DNA from 3 places in the Allobosea sp. 05T433 genome. Region 3 is predicted to be linked to each of the others. Evidence: riboswitches for the same ligand, from Rfam matches in the RefSeq annotation. Region 3 holds a riboswitch; each other region holds the start of a gene.
The links. A riboswitch is a leader RNA that binds a small molecule or an ion and turns the genes downstream of it on or off. The one in region 3 is predicted to bind thiamine pyrophosphate.

Region 1: linked by a shared signal. The riboswitch ahead of thiB (thiamine ABC transporter substrate binding subunit) and the one ahead of thiO (glycine oxidase ThiO) in region 3 are both predicted to bind thiamine pyrophosphate.
Region 2: linked by a shared signal. The riboswitch ahead of thiC (phosphomethylpyrimidine synthase ThiC) and the one ahead of thiO (glycine oxidase ThiO) in region 3 are both predicted to bind thiamine pyrophosphate.

The regions. Positions count from the first base shown of each region.
Region 1 covers NZ_JBFTKS010000003.1:242,637-247,046, forward strand. Annotated here, with positions in the region: gene leuB (3-isopropylmalate dehydrogenase) at 1-72, opposite strand, end outside; gene AC1DGP_RS05385 (ABC transporter substrate-binding protein) at 355-1,944, opposite strand; TPP riboswitch at 2,101-2,212, shown strand; gene thiB (thiamine ABC transporter substrate binding subunit) at 2,279-3,298, shown strand; gene AC1DGP_RS05395 (ABC transporter permease family protein) at 3,303-4,410, shown strand, end outside.
Region 2 covers NZ_JBFTKS010000009.1:91,037-95,446, forward strand. Annotated here, with positions in the region: gene AC1DGP_RS14670 (OmpA family protein) at 605-1,864, shown strand; gene AC1DGP_RS14675 (hypothetical protein) at 1,973-2,173, shown strand; TPP riboswitch at 2,256-2,360, shown strand; gene thiC (phosphomethylpyrimidine synthase ThiC) at 2,439-4,301, shown strand; gene AC1DGP_RS14685 (hydroxyethylthiazole kinase) at 4,310-4,410, shown strand, end outside.
Region 3 covers NZ_JBFTKS010000031.1:29,978-34,387, reverse strand. Annotated here, with positions in the region: gene AC1DGP_RS29615 (MFS transporter) at 1-698, shown strand, start outside; gene AC1DGP_RS29610 (hypothetical protein) at 743-1,093, opposite strand; gene AC1DGP_RS29605 (response regulator) at 1,362-1,739, opposite strand; TPP riboswitch at 2,064-2,196, shown strand; gene thiO (glycine oxidase ThiO) at 2,254-3,444, shown strand; gene thiS (sulfur carrier protein ThiS) at 3,441-3,653, shown strand; gene thiG (thiazole synthase) at 3,655-4,410, shown strand, end outside.

The sequences.
Region 1 (4,410 bases), on a different contig from region 3:
CTTCTCGACCTGGCCGGTCACTTCGGGACCGATGCCGTCGCCCGGCAGGAGGAGGAGCTTGTGGGTCGCCATGGTCGCCTCACGCGTTTGTCGGATGTTGCTGGGGCCAGAGCGGCCTTGCCGGGCTGATTAGGCGGGGAACGGGAGTGACGCAAGCGCAGCCGCGGGGCAGCGCGCCTGCGCGGCAAGCAGAAGCTGTACGATCGGCACCAGCATCGAACCGCTTCACTCCGGCCGGAGTGAAGCGGAGAGCTGGAAGCCGTCGCAGAGCGCGACGATGGTTTCCGGATCGGAGCCGCTAGCGCAGTGCCTCTGGCATCAGCCAGTATCCCGACGGCAACGGGTGCTCCGTCCTCAGGCCTTCTTCTCCATGTTCCAGAAGAACTGGACGGGCGAGAGCACCATGCCGGTCAGGCTCTTGCGATAGGCCATTGGCTGCTGCACCAGCCCCGCCGGCGCATAGGGCACCGTCTCGAAGGCGCGCTTCTCGATCGAGGCGGCCAGCTCCTTCTGCTTGGCCACTTCAGGCGTTGCAATCCACTGATCGCGCAGACCTTCCAGCGTGGCATCCTCCGGCCAGCCGAACCAGGCGGCAGGGCCATTGCTGCGCAACAGCGGATGCAGCGCGGGATTGAGCACGTCGGCGCCCGACCAGAGCGTGTGGAACACCGACCAGCCGCCCTGGTCCGGCAATCCGCGGTTGGAACGCCTGCCGATGAAGCTGGCCCAATCGGTCGCGACCAGATCGACAGTCATGCCGAGCTTCTTCAGCAGTTCCTGTGTCACCAGGCACTGGTTATAGGCGATCGGCTGGTCGGCGGGTGCCAGTAGCAACACCTTCTCGTTCTTGTAGCCGGCCTCCTGCAGCATGGCCTTGGCCCGCTCCAGATTGTTGCCGAGTGCAGCCTGTCCGCCCGCTCCGGTCGACATCGGCGAGCCCGGCGTGAAGAAGGTCTTGCACTCCTTGTAGTAGTCCTTGCTGCCGACGACCGCCTCCATGTAGTCGGTCTGATCGATTGCCATCATCACCGCCCGGCGGATGCCGGGATTGTTGAAGGGCGGCTGCAGATGGTTGAAACGCATCAGCAAGATCAGTCCCAGCGGCACGTTCTCGATCGCGATCTCGGGATTGCTCTTGAGCAGGGGCAGGAGATCGACCGGCGGCTGTTCGTACCAGTCGACCTCGCCCTGCATCAGCGCGCCGACTGCGGCTGAAACCTCGGTCAGCGGCAACCATTCGATACGGTCGATCTTGGCGACCTTGCCGCCAGCGGCCCAGGACGGAGCCTCCTCTCGTGGCCTGTACTTGGCGAAGCGCTCATAGATCGCGTTCTGGCCCGGCACCCATTGCTTGTCCATGAAGCGCCAGGGTCCGGAACCGATCGCCTCCGTGATGTTCTTGGTTGGCTCCATCATGGCCACGCGCTCGGGCATCATGAAGGGCACGTTCGAGGAGAGCTTGCCGAGCGCGTCCGGCAGCATCGGGAAGGGCTTCTTCAGGCGGATGGCGAAGGTGCGCTGATCGACGACATCGTAACCCTCGACGAATGTCGCGAAAGTCTGCCCGAAGGCATCGCGCGCCGACCAACGCTTGATCGAGGCAATGCAGTCCTGCGCCCTGACCGGCTGCTCGTCGTGGAACATCAGTCCGTCGCGCAGATGGAAGGTCCAGCGCAGCCCGTCCGGCGCAGTCTCCCAGCTCTCGACCATTTGCGGCTGGATGCGGAACTGCGCGTCCGTCGCAAAGAGGGTATCATATATCAGATAGCCGTGATTGCGGATAACATAGCTCGTAGCGACGATCGGATCGAGGGAGGGCAACGGCGTTGACGGAATGAAGCGCAGCGTATTGGCGCGCGACTGCGCGCGCGACGGAAATCCAACGAGGCTGGAAGCGGTTAAAGCGGAACTTCCGGCCAGAATCTGACGGCGATTGAGTCGCATTCGGCATCCCCTTGCTCTTGAGCTTTCGCGCCTGGCGCGCCTGCCTTCTGTTAAGCAAGAGATATACCAGCATGACCATGCGGCCAGACGCAATGGCCCTTGCGATGGCCAGGCGGCATCAACTGGACTCGCCCCGGCCCGCTCGCTATTCCCTTGACCGTCTCAACGGGGTGCCCGGCGATTTCGGGCTGAGAGGGAAGCGCAGGGCTTTCAACCCGTCGAACCTGATCCGGATCGTGCCGGCGGAGGGATTGAGCACTGGCGTCTCGCAACCGGAGACCGCCTTCCCTCTCGACCGTCATGGCCTGCCGTCGAATGCATGCGGGGTGACGCCATGACCTTTCTGAACAACCGGTTGACCCGGATCGCCGCCGCGCTCTCGGCGCTCCTGCTCGCGACGCCGTCCATGGCCCAGGAGAAACCGGCACTGACGGTCTACACTTATTCCTCCTTCACCGGGAAATACGGTCCCGGCGCGAAAGTGAAGGCGGCCTTCGAGGCGCAATGCAGTTGCACGCTGAACTGGGTCGCAAGCGATGATGCCGGCTCCCTCGTCGCGCGCCTGAAGCTGGAGGGTGAGGCGACCAAGGCCGATGCCGTGCTCGGCCTCGACATGAACCTTGCTGCAGAAGCCAAGGCGACGGGACTGTTCCAGCCCCATGGCCAGGACCGTGCCGCGCTCACTTTGCCCATCGCCTGGACTGACGATACCTTCCTGCCCTTCGATTGGGGGCATCTCGCCTTCGTCTATGATTCAACCAAACTTGCCGCGCCGCCCACCAGCCTGAAGCAGCTTGTCGACGATCCGAATGGGCCAAAGCTCGTGCTGCAGGACCCGCGCACCAGCGCGCCCGGGCTTGGCTTCCTGCTCTGGATGCGATCCGTCTATGGCGACGGCGCTGACGCCGCCTGGACCAGGCTCAAGCCGCGCATCGTCACCTTCACCAAGGGCTGGTCCGAGGCCTACGGACTCTTCCTCAAGGGCGAGGCCGACATGGTGCTCTCCTACGCGACATCGCCGGCCTATCACATCGGCGCCGAGAAGAAGACGCAGTACAAGGCCGCCCCCTTCAGCGAAGGCCACTATCTGCATGTCGAACTCGCCGGCATGACGCGCACGACGCGGCAGCCGGAACTCGCCAAACGCTTCCTCGCCTTCACGCTTTCGGACGCCTTCCAATCGCTGATCCCGGAAGGCAACTGGATGATGCCGGCGAAACAGGCGACAGGTGGACTGCCGGCTTCATTCGCCGATGTCGTCAAGCCGGAACGAACCTTGCTGTTCACGCCGGACGAGGTGCGCACGCAGCGCCGAACCTTCATCGACGCCTGGCTCGCCGCAGCGAGCCGCTGAGGCCTTGCTCCGCCCGGCCACGCTCACTGCGCTTGCCATCCTTGCGCTCGCCGGCGCCTCGCTCGCCGGGCTGGCGCGAGCCGGCGGCGACGTCGCGGCCCTGTCGTCGCTCGGCCCCTATCTCGCTCGCCTCGTCGCAGGAGCGACCGTCCAGGCGGGCCTGTCGATGCTGCTCTCGCTTCTGCTGGGCACGGCACTGGCGCTTGCCTTGCTGCGCCGCCGCTTCCCAAGCCGCAACCTCCTGCTCGCCGTGCTGACCGCCGCCGCCGTCGCACCGACGATCGTGATCGTCTTCGGCGTCATCGCGATCTATGGCCGTTCCGGGTTGCTCGGCGACCTGGCGCGTGCCGTCGGTGCTGAACCGCCGGCGATCTACGGGCTCCAGGGTATCCTGATCGCGCATGTGCTGATGAATACGCCGCTGGTGACGCGCACGCTGCTTCAGGCCTTCGGCCGCGAACCGGGCGAGCGGAGGCGCCTGGCGTCGGCACTCGGCTTCTCCGCCGCCGATTGTTTCCGGCATCTCGACTGGCCCGTGATCCGGCGCGAAGCCCCGGCGCTAGCCACCTTCGTCTTTCTGCTCTGCTTCACGAGCTTTGCCGTCGTGCTCTCGCTCGGTGGCGGGCCTGCCAATGCGACGCTGGAAGTCGCGATCTACGAAGCGGTCCGTTTCGAGGCCGATTTCGCCCGCGCGGCCGCTCTCGCCAGCCTCCAGCTTGTGCTCTGCCTCGGACTTGCGACTGCGCTCGCCGCACTCGCGCCGGCGGCCCGCGACGAGGCAAGTGCCGAGCGCCATGCGGTGCGCCCCGATATCCTCGCCCCTTCCCTGCGGCGGCTGGACTGCCTTGTTCTCATTCTGGCGACGGCATGGATCGCACCGCCTCTCCTCAGCATCGCAAGCGGCCTCACAGCCGTACCGATGCTCGCGACCGCCGAATTCGCATCGGCTGCCGCGACGAGCGCGGCGATCGCGCTTGGCGCTGGCCTCCTCGCCTGCCTGTTTGCCGTACTGCTCGCCAGCGCCGCGCGCGGACGCCGGCCGCGCCCGGGACTTCCCGACCTTGCCGCCTTCACCATGCTTGGCCTGCCGCCCTTCGCCTTCGTGGCAGGGC
Region 2 (4,410 bases), on a different contig from region 3:
CGTGCCGCCGGGCGCCGGCGAACCCGGACGCCCACCAGCCATACGGCCGCAACCCGCGCCCCCGCCCTCCTCCGCGCCTCAGCCAATCCCGGCGGTGCCGCGCCCGGCTCCTCCAGCCCAGCCCAGCCAGCCTCAGGCCGTGCCGCCGCGCGCCCAGCCGCCCGTCCCGGCCCCCGTGCAGCCGCCGGCAGCCCGTCCGATTCCCGCCCCACAGGCGCAGCCGCCGGCAACCGCACCGTTGACGCCCCCAGCAGGGGGACGCGCTCCCGGAGCGGCTCCGCAAACCCAGCCGCCCGCTACCGCCCCGCTGGCGCCACCTCCTGCCGGCCGTGCGCCCGGCACGCCCCCGGCCGGCCAGGCGCCAGCGGCAGCTCCGGGCCAGCCTCCGGCGGCTCGCCCGACGCCAGCACCGGTGCCAGGAACGGCTCCGCAAGCCCAGCCGCCCGCCACCCAGCCACTGGCGCCGCCTCCGGGTGGTCGTGCGCCCGGCGCGCCGCCAGCCGGCCAACCGGAGGCGGCGCCAGCGACGGCTCCTACCCAACCCCCGGCGGCTCGCCCGACACCAGCGCCGGTGCCAGGAACTGCCCCGCAAGCTCAGCCGCCCGTGACCCAGCCGCTGGTGCCGCCTCCGGGTGGTCGTGCGCCCGGCGCGCCGCCAGCCGGCCAACCGCCTTCTGCAACACCCGGTCAGGTTCCGGCGCCGCTACCCGCTCAGCCGCCGGCAGCAGCCCCGCTCGCCCCGCCCCCCGGCGGTCGCGCGCCCGGCGCAGTCCCGCCGCCCGTTGCACCGCCGCAGCCGGGCCAGACGCTCGCTCCGCCTCCGGCCGGCCAGCCTCCAGCCGCTGGACCCGGGCAACTGCCCCCGCCTGACCGGCAGGGCCGTCGCGGTGGCATCGGCCTCGGTGGCGCGGCTGCGATCGGCCTTGGCGTCGGCGTGCTCGGCGGCATCATGGCGACGCAGGGCGCGACCCGCCTCGACGATGTCCGCGGGCGCCGCGAGGAGCGCCGCGAGGGCGACGTCACGATCATTCGCGAGCCCGGTCGCACGATCATCCGCGACGACGACCGTGCCATCATCCGCCGCGACGAGACCGAGCGCTTCCGCGACCTCGGCTGGCAGGGACGGACCGAACGGCGCGGAGACGAGAACGTCACCGTGTTCGAACGGCCGGACGGCAGCCGCATCATCACCGTGACCGACGAGGATGGCCGCCTGATCCGCCGGACCCGGCGCATGCGCGATGGCGATGAGATCGTGATGATCGACAACACCCGCCGCGATCGGCCGGATATGCGCTTCTCGGACGAGGTCGTCGTGCTGCCGCCGCCGCCGCTGCCGATCCCGCGCGAGCGCTATATCGTCGACGCCGAGCAGGCCGACCAGCGCCTGATCTATGAGACGATCACCGCCCCGCCGATCGCCGCGATCCCGCGCCGCTACACGCTCGACGAGGTCCGCTACTCGCCGGACCTGCGCGCCCGCATGCGCAGCGTCGATATCGACACGGTAACCTTCGAGACCGGGTCCTGGGAGGTCACCCCCAACCAGGCGCAGCGGCTCTCGGTGATTGCCGCCTCGATCAGCCAGGCACTGCAGCGCGCGCCGAATGAGGTTTTCCTGGTCGAGGGCCATACCGACGCCGTCGGCTCGGATGTCGACAACCTCTCGCTCTCGGATCGCCGGGCCCAATCGGTCGCCGAGATCCTGACGCGCGATTTCCAGGTGCCGCCGGAGAACCTGACGACGCAGGGCTATGGCGAGCAGTATCTCAAGGTGCAGACGCAGGAGGCCGCCCGCGAGAACCGCCGCGTCACGCTCCGACGCATCACCCCGCTGCTGGCCGGGCAGAATCAGCCGCAGTGAACCAATAGAACCGGCGCGGCGGGCGACCGTCGCGCCGGTCTCCCCGGATCAGGGGATTCAGGAATCAGCAAGCTCTCCGGCTTAAGACCTGTCGTAAGGAGAGTTGAGATGAGTGAGACAACCGTCGCGATCGCGCAGGGCTTTGCCGCAAGCCAGGCAGCCTCGACCCGCCAGACCTTGCAGACAGCGATGGTGAAGCAGCAGGCGACGTCCGACCAAGCGCTCGTGGATATGCTGCAGCAGAGTGCCGAGTCCCAGAAGGCTACTCTTGCCGCTGGCCAGGGCCAGAARGTCGACATTCTCGCCTGAGCCCGGCATTCCGGCGCCGCATGGCAGGGCCGCATCCCGCCCCTTGCCGGTTGCGTTCAAGAGCCGCCGGCCCTAACCTCCGCTTCGTTCCGAGGGGTGCTCGCAAGAGCTGAGATGGCGTCCAAAGCCGAACCCGTCGAACCTGATCCGGGTCATACCGGCGGAGGGACTGGAACGCGGCGTGCGCCACACGTGTACCCGCAGACAGCGACTGGACCGCTTCTAAACCCGGATCTCCTGAACCTTGGACCAAGGAGGAGATCCCATGAACGCCCACACCAAGCCCCAGAAGAATACCGTCAAGGCTGCCCCTCAAAGCGTGACGACCGGACCGATCATCGGCTCGCGCAAGATCTATGTCGCGCCGCCGGACCATCCCGAGATGCGGGTGCCCTTCCGCGAAGTTCAGCTCACCACCGATTCCGAGCCGCCGGTCCGGATCTACGACCCGTCCGGTCCGTTCACCGAGAGCGATGTCACGATCGACCTGAATGCCGGCCTGCCGCAGCCGCGCCGCGCCTGGCTCGATGCCTCCGGCTTCACGACCGTGCCCGGCCGCGCCGTCACTGCCGCCGATAACGGCCATATCTCGCCTGAACAGCTCGTTCCCGCCTGCCCGGCCCCACGCCCGATCCTCGAGGCGAAGCCCGGCCAGATGGCGACCCAGTACGAGTTCGCCAAGGCCGGCATCATCACGCCCGAGATGATCTATGTCGCGCATCGCGAGAATCTCGGCCGCGCCGCGATGCTCGAAGGCGCACGCGAGCGCCATGCCGATGGCGAGAGCTTTGGCGCCTCGGTTCCGGAATTCGTCACCCCTGAATTCGTGCGCGAGGAAATCGCCCGCGGCCGCGCCATCATCCCGGCCAATATCAACCACCCCGAACTGGAGCCGATGGCGATCGGCCGCAATTTCCTGGTCAAGATCAACGCCAATATCGGCAATTCGGCCGTGACGTCCGGCGCTGCCGAGGAGGTCGAGAAGCTGGTCTGGGCGATCCGCTGGGGCGCCGACACGGTGATGGACCTGTCGACCGGCCGCAACATCCACAACATCCGCTCCTGGATCCTGCGCAACTCGCCGGTTCCGATCGGCACGGTGCCGATCTACCAGGCGCTTGAGAAGGTCGGCGGCGACCCGATCAAGCTCGACTGGGAGGTCTTCAAGGACACGCTGATCGAGCAGGCCGAGCAGGGCGTCGACTATTTCACCATCCATGCCGGCGTGCGCCTGCCCTATGTCCCGCTCACTGCGAGCCGCGTCACGGGCATCGTCTCGCGCGGCGGCTCGATCATGGCGCGCTGGTGCCTCGCGCACCACAAGGAGAGCTTCCTCTACGAGCGCTTCGACGAGATTTGCGAGATCATGCGCAAATATGACGTCTCCTTCTCGCTCGGCGACGGCCTGCGTCCGGGCTCGATCGCCGACGCCAATGACCGCGCCCAGTTTGCCGAGCTGGAGACGCTGGGCGAGCTCACCAAGGTCGCCTGGGACAAGGGCTGCCAGGTGATGATCGAGGGCCCGGGCCACGTGCCGATGCACAAGATCAAGGAGAACATGGACAAGCAGCTGCGCGAATGCGGCGAGGCGCCGTTCTACACGCTGGGACCGCTGACCACCGACATCGCGCCGGGTTACGACCACATCACCTCGGGCATCGGCGCGGCGATGATCGGCTGGTTCGGCTGCGCCATGCTCTGCTATGTCACGCCCAAGGAGCATCTCGGCCTTCCCAACCGCGACGACGTCAAGACCGGCGTCATCACCTATCGGATCGCGGCCCATGCCGCCGATCTCGCCAAGGGCCATCCAGCGGCCAAGATCCGCGACGACGCGGTCTCGCGCGCCCGCTTCGACTTCCGCTGGGAGGACCAGTTCAACCTGGCGCTCGACCCCGATACGGCACGTTCCTTCCATGACGAGACCCTGCCGAAGGATGCCCACAAGGTCGCGCATTTCTGTTCGATGTGCGGGCCGAAATTCTGCTCGATGAAGATCACGCAGGATCTGCGCGCCGAAGTGCTGGCGATGGGCGAGAACGAACGCGCGGCGCTCGAGGGCATGGCGGAGAAATCGCAGGAATTCCTCGCCAAGGGCGGCAATCTCTACTTGCCGGCGGCGGAATGAGCGCGACGATGACCGCGGCCCGCCTCGACGCGACGGTCGTTGCAGGCGTGCTGGCGCGGGTGGCAGCGAGCCGCCCGCGGGTGCAATGCCTCACCAATACGGTGGCGCA
Region 3 (4,410 bases):
CTCCCGAGCGACTGAGCCAGTTTCCTGACGGCATTCGGCCAGACGCAGGTCCGGCTGCGGTCAGCGCTTCGGCTGCGGCGGCCATGCCAAAGGGATCGCTGTGGCGGGACCGTCGTTTCCTGACGCTGGCGGCAGGGATGGCGTTGGGTCTGTTCGCCCAGATCGGCCTTCTCGCCCATCTGTTCTCCCTGCTCGTCCCGGCGATCGGGCCTCAAAATGCCGGGCTGGCCATGGGCGGCGCAACGATCGCCGCGATCGCAGGCAGGACGGTGGTCGGCCTCGTCATGCCTGCCTCGGCGGACCGCCGCCTCGTCGCCTGCGCGAGCTATGCGGTCCAGATCGGCGGGTCATTGACCTTCCTGATCGCGGGCGATGCCAACGCAACGCTGATGATCATGGGCGTCATTCTGTTCGGTGCGGGGATTGGCAATGCCACATCCCTGCCACCGCTCATCGCACAGGTCGAATTCGGCAAGGCAGACGTTGCCCGCGTCGTTCCACTGATCGTTGCCATCGGACAGGCAAGTTATTCCTTTGCKCCGGCCGTGTTCGGCGCTCTGCGGACGCTGTCGCCAACCGGACTGTCGAGCTTCGATGGGGCAGCGCTGTCTGCGGTCGCTGCCGTGGTGCAAGCAGCCGCCATTGCCTGTTTCCTATGGGGGCGCCAAAGGCGCTCGCTGCCAGGCGCGACCGCATGACGGAGACAGGCCCCTTGGACCTGGCAGGGGCGAACCCTGTGCGGCTAGCCCTCGCCACCTGCGTCGGACAGCACCCTTGCCGGCACGGGGAGGACGGTCGCCCTCTGGCCGTTTTGCGTGGCCAGCCATTTCAGATAGCGCAGGCGTGCCGCCACCGTGTTGCTGCGATGGGTGTTTTGCAGCCACTCAAGATACTCGGCGAGGCGAACGGTGATGATCTGGACGGTCTTGCCCTTGGCCAGAAGCAGCTCCGTCGCGGCAGCGAACTGGCGCTTCCATTCGGGATAGGAGCGGGGGATCCTGGGGTCCTTGCCGACCATGTCCAGCAAGGCAGGAAAGTCATCTTCCGAATACCACGGTACCAGCACGGTGTCGTAGTAATCGAACTTCCGCATGGCTGTGTCCGCCCAGCAATCGGAAAGCGTCGCCCACCTGCGATCCTACCAGTTCTCCAGCTGGTTTACGAGTTGCGCGCAGTGCCTCACCGGTTTGCGCGCGGGCGAGTTGCAGATCTCGGGATATCCGGTCGGCGCCATCACGAAGGATGCAAGCCCTCCGTCGGGCACGGAAAGCCCGTTTCAAGCCCGTTTCCTGGGCTCTGCCCCGATCCCGCCCCGGCGCGGGGATCGGCCGTTTCCTTCGCGCCCATTCGGTCAGGCGCGCCTAGGCGCTGGCCGGCAAGGATTTCAGCGTCCTGATGATCTCGCTCTCGGTATAGGGTTTTCGAAAGAACCGGGCCCGCTCAGGCAATTTCTGAGGGTCGACCCGGACATGGCCCGAGGTCACCATCAGCCCGATCGGCGGCCATTTCTCGCGCACGACCTCGACCAGCTGCAGGCCGTTCAGCGAGCCCGGCATCTCGACATCGGTGAAGAGGATGCGGACATCGTCGCGTTGCTCGAGAATGGCCAGGGCCTCGTCGGCGGTCGCTGCCTCGACGGCGAGGTAACCGGCCTCCTCGACGAGCAAGGCCGCATACATCCTGATGATCGGCTCGTCGTCGACAACGAGAACAACCGGCTTTTCCGCGTCTGTAGGCACTGGGCTTCTCCTGAACCGCCTTCTTGTCGCGGCGGTAGAGGTCCAACGGCTCATGGACCGCAACGTTCCGCCGTCGCGCCTGCTTTGGGCGCTACGGACAATGCAGGCTGTTGGCATGGCCGGCGGAGCGCTCCCTCGTGAAGCTGCCCGCCTGGCCGCGCGTGCCGGCAGCGGAAGCGGAGCGCGGGTGAATGGCGGCAGGCGAGGTGCCTCAGCAGCGCCTTGGACCGGCGAAGATTCCCGGCCCCTGGCCCGCCAGCCGGGGTCCTCCCGGCGTTCGTGTCTGATTGGCCTTGACCTCGCTGCCGCCCCGGCTCCAGACTGCGCGGATCCAAGGAGATCCCCGGCAAGGGGCTGAGAAACCGCTGGCAGACCGGGTGTTCCCCGGAGAGGCGCGCGGAAATCCTTCGAACCTGATCCGGCTCATACCGGCGGAGGGATGGAGCGTCGCGGCACTTGCCGGCAGCCGAAGGGCTGCCAGATCTCCTTCCCCGAGCGGGCGAGGAGTTTGCCTATGCGAGGCCCGCCACACACCACCCTTCGCCGATCTGGCGACGCTTCCGGGCCCGTCGCCTGCGAGGCGCCGGCCGCCACCGATATCGCCATCATTGGCGGCGGCCTGATCGGTTTGTCCATCGGCTGGCGGCTGGCCCGGCGCGGGCTCGATGTGACCGTTTTCGAGCGTGGCACGATCGGGCAAGGGGCAAGCCTTGCCGCGACCGGCATGCTGGCCGCGGCCGCCGAGCTGGAGCCGGGCGGCGAGGAGCAGCTGCCACTGGCGCTCGAAAGCCAAAGGCTCTGGCCGGGTTTTGCGCGCGAGCTCGAAGCCGAGAGCGGGCTCGGCGTCGACTATCGCCGGGACGGTGTCCTGCTGGTCGCGCTGGGGCGTGAGGAGGTCGAGCGCCTGCGTTTCCGCCATGACATGCAGCGGCGCGCCGAGGTCGAGGCTGCATGGCTTAGCGGGGCGCAATGCCGCGAACGCGAGCCCGGGCTGAGGCCCTCGGTCGTTGCCGGCATTCTCTGCCCGGCCGACCATCAGGTCGATCCGCCGCGCGTCATGGCGGCGCTACGACGCTCCTGTCTCGCGGCCGGAGGGCACCTGGTCGAAGCCTGCGAGGCCGAGCCGGAGCTGGCCGGCGGCCGCGCTCTCGGCGTCTCGACGCCGCGCGGGCTCTGCAAGGCCCCGATCGTGATTGCGGCCGCCGGCGCCTGGACCCGATTTCAGGGGCTCGACATCCCCGTCCGCCCGCTCAAGGGTCAGTCACTCGCCCTGCGCAGCACGCCCGAGACCGGCACGCTCGCGCGTGTCGTCTGGACCGAGCAGGTGCATCTCGCTCCCAAGAGCGACGGCACTCTCCTCGTCGGCGCCACCATGGAAGAACGCGGCTTCGACGACAGCGTGACCGCTGGCGGCGTCTATGCCCTGCTCGACGGCGCCCGGCGCGCACTGCCCTCGATCGAGGAGATGCCGGTCGAGGCGATCTGGTCCGGCTTCCGCCCGACCTCGATCGACGATGCGCCGATCCTTGGTGAGACGGGGATAGCGGGCCTGCTCGTTGCGACCGGCCATCACCGCAACGGCTATCTGCTCGCCCCCGTCACGGCAGCCGCGATCGAGCAACTCCTCGTCGAGAATCGCATCACGGGTCCGGCCGCGTCATTCGGCCAGGCGCGCTTCACCCCCTGTCTGGAGGCAACCTCATGAAACTCATCATCAATGGCAAGGACCGCGATAGCGCAGCGGAGAATTTGGCGGCGCTTTGGCAGGAGGAGACGGCCGAGATGGACTTGCCGGGTCCGCAGGGCTTCGCGATCGCGCTCAATGGCACCGTGGTCCGGCAGGTCGACTGGGCGCAGACGCCTCTGTCGCGCAACGACCGCGTCGAAATCATCCGTGCCTTCGCAGGGGGCTGACATGAGCACTCCGATCGAGGCCCTCACCATGGCGGGCACGGCATTGTCGTCGCGGCTCCTCATTGGCACGGCCGGCTATCCGAGCCAGCGCATCATGGTCGATGCCATCGAGGCCAGCGGTTCGGATCTTGTCACGCTCTCCCTGCGTCGCATTTCGCTGCAGGGCCATGGCTCCGACACGGTGCGCCTGCTTGCCGGCCGCCGCTTCCTGCCCAACACGGCAGGCTGCGAAACCGCGCGCGACGCCATCCTCACCGCCGAGCTTGCACGCGAGGCGCTTGGCACCAACTGGATCAAGCTCGAGGTGATCGGCGATCGCGAGACGCTCTATCCCGATGTCGGTGAGCTGCTGGAGGCGACGCGCCAGCTCGTCGACAAGGGCTTCGTCGTCCTGCCCTGTTGCAACGACGATCCGGTGATTTGCGCTCGCCTGGCTGATCTCGGGGCCGCCGCCGTGATGCCGATGGGGTCGCTGATCGGCTCGGGCATGGGCGTCGCCAATCCGGCCAATCTCGAGCTGATCTGTGCCCGCTCGCCCGTGCCCGTGATCGTTGATGCCGGCATCGGCACGGCCTCCGACGCGGTGATCGCCATGGAATGCGGCGCGAGCGGGGTTCTGCTCAACACCGCCGTCGCCAAGGCCGATGATCCGGTGCGAATGGCACTCGCCATGCGTCACGCCGTCGAGGCCGGCTGGAACGCCCGCTTGGCGGGGCGCATTCCGCGGCGTGGGCGGGCTCAGCCGTCCAGCCCGCAG